2 regions of the Variovorax glacialis genome follow, and region 1 is predicted to be linked to the other one. Evidence: predicted binding sites of a transcription regulator. Region 1 holds the regulator's gene; the other holds the start of a gene.

Evidence for each region. Region 1 encodes HrcA, which represses chaperone genes, less so after heat shock. Its sites were predicted from a motif close to TTAGCACTCNNNNNNNNNGAGTGCTAA; they were not measured.
Region 2: the regulator HrcA is predicted to act here: its motif matches at 1,874-1,900, upstream of groES (co-chaperone GroES).

Annotation. Positions count from the first base shown of each region.
Region 1 is NZ_JBPJZT010000004.1:246,443-249,851, forward strand. It holds gene recN (DNA repair protein RecN) at 1-400, opposite strand, end outside; gene ACSFBL_RS12855 (NAD kinase) at 402-1,298, opposite strand; gene hrcA (heat-inducible transcriptional repressor HrcA) at 1,327-2,331, shown strand; tRNA gene ACSFBL_RS12865 (tRNA-Ile) at 2,368-2,444, shown strand; gene ACSFBL_RS12870 (FAD-dependent oxidoreductase) at 2,630-3,409, shown strand, end outside.
Region 2 is NZ_JBPJZT010000011.1:111,130-114,538, reverse strand. It holds gene ACSFBL_RS25535 (MFS transporter) at 1-234, shown strand, start outside; gene ACSFBL_RS25530 (metal-dependent hydrolase family protein) at 247-1,707, opposite strand; gene groES (co-chaperone GroES) at 1,980-2,270, shown strand; gene groL (chaperonin GroEL) at 2,319-3,409, shown strand, end outside.

The sequences.
Region 1 (3,409 bases):
TTTGCCATGCGTGCTGGCCGTGGATGTCCAGCAGGTGGTCGCCGAGCTCGCGCAATTGCGTCGCGGTGGCCGGGCTGCCGTTGATCCAGCCGCGGCTGCGCCCTTGCAGGTCGACCGTGCGTCGCAGCAGCAAGGCATCGCCCGTCTCGAAGCCACCGTCGTCGAGCCAGCCGGCGAGCGAGGGGTCGGCGTCGAACTCGGCGCTCACGTCCAGGCGCTCCGCGCCTTCGCGCACCGAACCAGCATCCGCCCGATTGCCGAGTGCCAACTGCAGCGCATCGATCAGGATGGATTTGCCTGCTCCGGTTTCCCCGGTCAGGACGGTGAAGCCGGTGGAAAGATCGAGCTCCAGGGTGCGCACGATCACGAAATCGCGCAAGGCGATGCGGCGCAATGCCATTTCAGGAACCTCCTTCGTTCCAATGCAGTTTCTTGCGCAGGGTGTCGAAATAGCTCCAGCCCTTGGGATGCAGGAAGCGGGCGCGGTACTCCGAACGGCGCACCACGACCCGGTCGCCGATCGCCAGGGAAGCCAGGGATTGCATGTCGAAGCTGGCGCTGGCGTCGCGTCCGCCCACAAGTTCGATCGAGACCTCGTCTTCGTCCGGCAGGAGGATGGGCCGGTTGGAGAGCGTGTGGGGCGCGATTGGCACCATCACCCATCCCGGCACCGCGGGGTGCAGCAACGGGCCGCCCGCCGAGAGCGCATAGGCTGTCGAACCCGTGGCGGACGCGATGATCATGCCGTCCGCGCGCTGGTTGGCCACGAAATGGCGGCCGACCGTGACGCGCAGCTCCACCATGCCCGAGGTGGCGCCGCGATTGACCACCACGTCGTTCAGGGCAAGCGCGTCGAAGACACAGGTGCCGTCGCGCATCACCTGGGCGTGCATCAGGCTGCGGTGGTCTTCCTCGTACTCGCCGGCCAGCATCGGGATGAGCGTCGCCTGGTAGTTGTCCAGCGAAATGTCGGTGATGAAACCCAGGCGCCCCCGGTTGATGCCGATCAGCGGAACGCCGTACGGCGCAAGCTGGCGGCTGATGCCGAGCATGGTGCCGTCGCCCCCGACCACGAGCGCGAGATCGCACTCTTCGCCGATTTCCTCGACCGTCAGGGCAGGATAGGGCCCCACCTCGACATCGTCGCCTTTCGACTGCTCGACGAACACCTTGCAGCCTTGCGCCTCGAGGAAGGCGCCGATGCCTCCCATGACGTTGTCCAGCGCACCACATTGCGCCCGGGCTCCGGAAGCCTGGTATTTACCTATGAGCGCGACATGCCGAAAGCGGGAGGTCATCTACAAATTACAACATTAAAATTGCCCGATGCTGGACGACCGCGCCAAGTTGCTGCTGAAGACTCTCGTCGAGCGCTATATCGCCGAAGGGCAACCCGTCGGCTCGCGCACCTTGTCCCGTGCGTCGGGGCTCGATCTTTCGCCAGCGACCATCCGCAACGTGATGTCCGACCTCGAGGGGCTGGGGCTCATCGCGAGCCCGCACACCTCGGCGGGGCGCATTCCGACCGCGCGCGGCTATCGGCTCTTCGTCGACACCATGTTGACCGCGCAGCGCGAGCAGTTTTCCACCCCGAGCCTGGCCCCCGACCAACCGCAGAAGGTGATCGCGAACGCCGCGAACCTGCTGTCGAACCTGTCGCAGTTCGTGGGTGTCGTCATGGCGCCGCGTCGGGCGTCCGTGTTCCGGCAGATCGAGTTCCTGCGGCTCTCCGACCGCCGCCTGCTCGTCATCATCGTGTCGCCCGACGGCGATGTGCAGAACAGGGTCATCTTTCCGGAGGCCGACTATTCGCAGTCGCAACTGGTCGAGGCATCGAACTACATCAACGCCCACTATGCCGGGCTGTCGATCGAACAGGTTCGCGACCGGCTCCAGTCCGAGGTCGAGCAATTGCGCGGCGAGATTGCCGCGCTGATGCAGGCGGCCGTCCAGGTGAGTTCCGAGGTGCTGACGGAGGCGCAGGATGAGGTGGTGATCGCCGGCGAGCGCAATCTGCTGGCGGTGACCGACTTTTCGAGCGACATGAGCCATCTGCGCCGCGCGTTCGAGCTCTTCGAACAGAAGGCGCAACTGATGCGCCTGCTCGACGTGTCGAGCCAGGCGGAGGGCGTGCGCATCTTCATCGGCGGCGAAAGCCAGGTCGTGCCTTTCGACGACCTGTCGATCGTGAGCGCGAACTACGAGGTCGATGGTCAGGTGGTCGGGACGCTGGGCGTCATCGGCCCGACGCGCATGCCGTACGAGCGGATGATCCAGATCGTCGACATCACGTCGAAGCTGGTCACCAACGCGTTGAGCCACCGGAAGTAGGGCTGGGTCTCCGGCCCACTAGAATCGTCGGCGCGTGGGCCGTTAGCTCAGTTGGTTAGAGCAGCGGACTCATAATCCGTTGGTCCCTGGTTCAAGCCCAGGACGGCCTACCACCACCAGCCTCCATGGCGAAGTCGGGCGCCAGTTCGACGTCTCGGGCCATGCGCGTCCGCTTCCCTGTCCCCCTTACCCAATCGCAAGCCGGGTCATCTTGACGTTGACCGATTGACTCGTCACTATCCGCAGAGGCGGAAGCAGTAGGTCAAAACGCCACAAAAAAATACGATTGGAGGAGTGATTGAACACTCTCGGCGGCGGCAGCGGGCCCGAGATGCCCGTGCCTGCGACTTCGCGCGAAGGCGTGCCCGATTCGACAGAGTATTCCGCCGAGACCGTGCGAGTCACGATCGTCGGAGGCGGCTGTGCCGGCTTGGCGACGGCATGGCAGCTCCTCAACTTGAATGACGAACGGAAGAGGCGGCTCCGACCTGAGGCCACGCCCGAGGAGCGGCGCTCGACCGAGGGATGGCCGTTCTACGAGATCACGGTCTACGAGGCGAGCGAGCGGCTCGGCGGCAAGGGCGCGTCGGTGCGAGACGAACACGGACGCATCCTCGAGCACGGCCTGCATGTCTGGCTGGGCTTCTACGAAAACGCCTTTCGGATGATGCGGGAGTGCTACGACGAGGTCGAGAAAGCGCGGCGCAAGCCGGATCCGAAGTTCGCGATCGGTCCGCTGCCGCACGACCGCTTCGTCGATGCATTTGCGCCCGAGCCTCACATCGGCGTGGCCAGCCGACATGGCGGCGCGTGGGAGGTCTGGACCGCATTCCTTCCGCCGATGAAGGGACAGCCCGGCGACCCGATGGATGCGGCCACCAACCCTTTCAGCCTCTGGGGTTACCTGGCGCGGGCCTTGGCGCTCGCCAAGTCGCTGATGCAGAGCGTGCTGGCCCCAGCGCGCACCGAGCAGGGAAGCGAGCGACGCGGCCCGCGTGCGCGCTCCGCGCTGGACGAGGCGGTCGAACTCGACTTCTCGTTCGACCCCTCCGATGCGCCGGACGTCCTGATCGAGCGC
Region 2 (3,409 bases), on a different contig from region 1:
AGCCTGTCGCCGTCGAATCCGGCGGTGCAACAGACGCTGGACCTGCTGACGCGCCATTTCGCAGCCACGCACGATGCGACGGAAGCGTCCCGGCTCGCGCTCGCCCAACTCGGATGGCAGACGGCGCAGGAAGCAACCTTCATGGCCGCGCTCGACTACTTCCACATGGTGATGCTGGTCGCCGCGGCCTGCCTCGCGCTCGTTCTCCTGGTCAAGGTCGTGCGCAAGCCCTGACCGCGCGCCGCCTCAGGACTTGAGGGTGTTCTTGTGGATCTTGCCGTCCTTCATGACGATCACAAGGCTGCTGCCAGGATCCGCCAGCAGCGCGATGTTCTCGACCGGGTTGCCGTCCACGAGCAGCAGGTCCGCATAGGCGCCTTCCTCGATGACGCCGAGCTTCCCCGGATAGGGATTGCGCGGACCCGACAGGTTCAGCAACTCCGCGTTGGTGGAAGTCGCCATCGTCAGGATCTCGCTGTTCGAATACCACCGCGTCAGATGCGACAGCATGATGCCCTGGCGCGTCGCCAGCGCCGCATTGAACAGCATGTCCGAACCCCAGGCCGTCTTGATCTTGTACTTCCGGGCGAGCTTGTAGGCGTTGTCGGTTCCCGCGAAGACTTGCAGGGCGGACACGAGACTCCCGCCACTCATCGGGCCGGTGTCTTCCTGCGACAGGAATGGCTGGATGCTGAGCCAGACGCCCTTGTCCGCCAGCATCTTCGCCGTCGTCTCGTCCATCAGATGCGCATGCTCGATGCAGCGTGCGCCCGCAGCGATCGCGCGCTGCACGGTCGTGGGCGCATACGCGTGCACGGTCGCATAGGTGTTCCAGTCCTTCGCAACCTCCACGCCTGCACGCAGCTCCGCCTCCGTCAACGTGGTGAGGTCCAGCGGACTCCGCGGTGAAGACACGCCACCACCGCCCACGAGCTTGACCTGCGACGCGCCTTGCGCCAGCTGCTCGCGCGCGCGCAACCGGATTTCGTCGGGGCTGTCGACGATGAACGCCGCGCCGGACCGTTCCATGAAGCTCGGCGTGCCCGGGTTGCGCGGAAGGTCGGACGGGGGACGCATGTCGGTGTGTCCGCCGCTGCCGGTGATCATCGCGCCGGAGGGGTAGATCCGCGGGCCCGGTATGAGTCCTTCGTCGATCGCCTGCTTGAAGGCGAACGCCGGCCCGCCCATGTCGCGCACCGTCGTGTACCCGCGCAACAGCGTTCGCTCCGCCTCGGCGGCGGCCGCGAGATGGATGTAGCCGAGGTTGCCCTGCAAGAGCATCTGCAGCGGCAAGCCTGCAAAGAGCGCGTGCCAATGGGCGTCGATGAGCCCCGGCATGACGACCCGACCGCCGCAATTGATCGTCTGGGCACCTTCGGGCGCCGCCGGCGCTCCGCTGGCCACCGACTTGATCCGGTTCGCCTCGACGACGAGGTGGAGGCCATCGCGGAGCGTGGCGCCCTTGCCGTCGAAGAGGCGGAAGTTGGTGAGGACGATCGGCCTGGGCGGCGCAGGCTGTGCAGGCTGCGCGCTCACACGGAACGGAAGCCCCAGCGTCGCCACCGAGGCGGCCATGCCGACGACGAAGCCGCGCCGCGAGAGATCGGCGTTGATCCGACGGGTCAGGGCCCCGATTTCAGGTCGATGGCAAAAGCAGACGGCACGACTGACCTCGGAGCCGTCGGCCATGGATTCGCATGCGTACATGAATAACCTCCAGTGCCCGACAGTCTGCCGTCGCCCGCACTGGATGCCAAGGCGAACGAGCGGCCTGCACCCAGCGGCGGATCGGCGAACCCGCCAAGCCGGTCGTGCAACCGGAGCCCGCTCGAAGCGGTCCCGGATCTTGAAACCGTGAAAAACGCCCTTATCATTAGCACTCGTTGAAGTTGAGTGCTAACAACACCGGTCTTCAGACGATGTGGCGCCGGCACCACGCCTGTGCCCGAACAAAACCCCGTTTCTTATCAGGAGATGCAATGAAACTTCGTCCTTTGCACGATCGCGTGATCGTCAAGCGCATTGAAAGCGAAACCAAGACCGCCTCGGGCATCGTGATCCCGGACAACGCGGCAGAAAAGCCCGATCAGGGCGAAGTGCTGGCCGTCGGCCCGGGCAAGAAGAACGACAAGGGCGACCTGATCGCCATGAACATCAAGGTCGGTGACCGCGTCCTGTTCGGTAAGTACAGCGGCCAGACCGTCAAGGTCGACGGCGACGAACTGCTGGTCATGAAGGAAGACGACCTGTTCGCGGTCGTCGACAAGTAATTTCTCGCCCCGTCATCCCCCCATCCAACTGAATCTCGGAGAAATCTCATGGCAGCAAAAGACGTAGTCTTCGGCGGCGAAGCCCGCGCGCGCATGGTCGAGGGTGTGAACATCCTCGCCAACGCAGTCAAAGTGACCCTGGGCCCCAAGGGCCGCAACGTGGTGCTCGAGCGCTCCTTCGGCGCCCCCACCGTGACCAAGGACGGCGTGTCGGTCGCCAAGGAAATCGAACTCAAGGACAAGCTGCAGAACATGGGCGCCCAGCTCGTGAAGGAAGTGGCTTCCAAGACGTCCGACAACGCCGGTGACGGCACCACCACCGCGACCGTGCTGGCCCAGGCCATCGTTCGCGAAGGTTTCAAGCTGGTGGCTGCCGGCATGAACCCGATGGACCTGAAGCGCGGCATCGACAAGGCGGTCACCGCCCTGGTCGCCGAGCTGAAGAAGGCCTCCAAGGCCACGACCACCTCCAAGGAAATCGCGCAAGTCGGCTCGATCTCGGCCAACAGCGACGAAACCATCGGCAAGCTCATCGCTGACGCGATGGACAAGGTCGGCAAGGAAGGCGTGATCACCGTGGAAGACGGCAAGTCGCTCGACAGCGAACTCGACGTCGTCGAAGGCATGCAGTTCGACCGCGGCTACCTTTCGCCCTACTTCATCAACAACCCCGAAAAGCAAAGCGCGATCCTGGACAACCCGTTCGTGCTGCTGTTCGACAAGAAGATCAGCAACATCCGCGACCTGCTGCCCACGCTGGAGCAAGTGGCGAAGGCCGGCCGTCCGCTGCTGATCATCGCGGAAGAAGTCGAAGGCGAAGCCCTGGCAACGCTGGTCGTGAACACGATCCGCGGCATCCTGAAGGTCGTGGCCGTCAAGGCACCTGGCTTCGGCGACCGCCGCAAGGCCATGCTGGAAGACATCGCCATCCTGACGGGCGGCAAGGTCATCGCTGAAGAAGTGGGCCTGACGCTCGAGAAGGTGACGCTGGCCGACCTGGGCCAGGCCAAGCGCATCGAAGTGGGCAAGGAAAACACGATCATCATCGACGGCGCCGGCGCCGCTGGCGACATCGAAGCCCGCGTGAAGCAAGTGCGCGTGCAGATCGAGGAAGCGACCAGCGACTACGACCGCGAAAA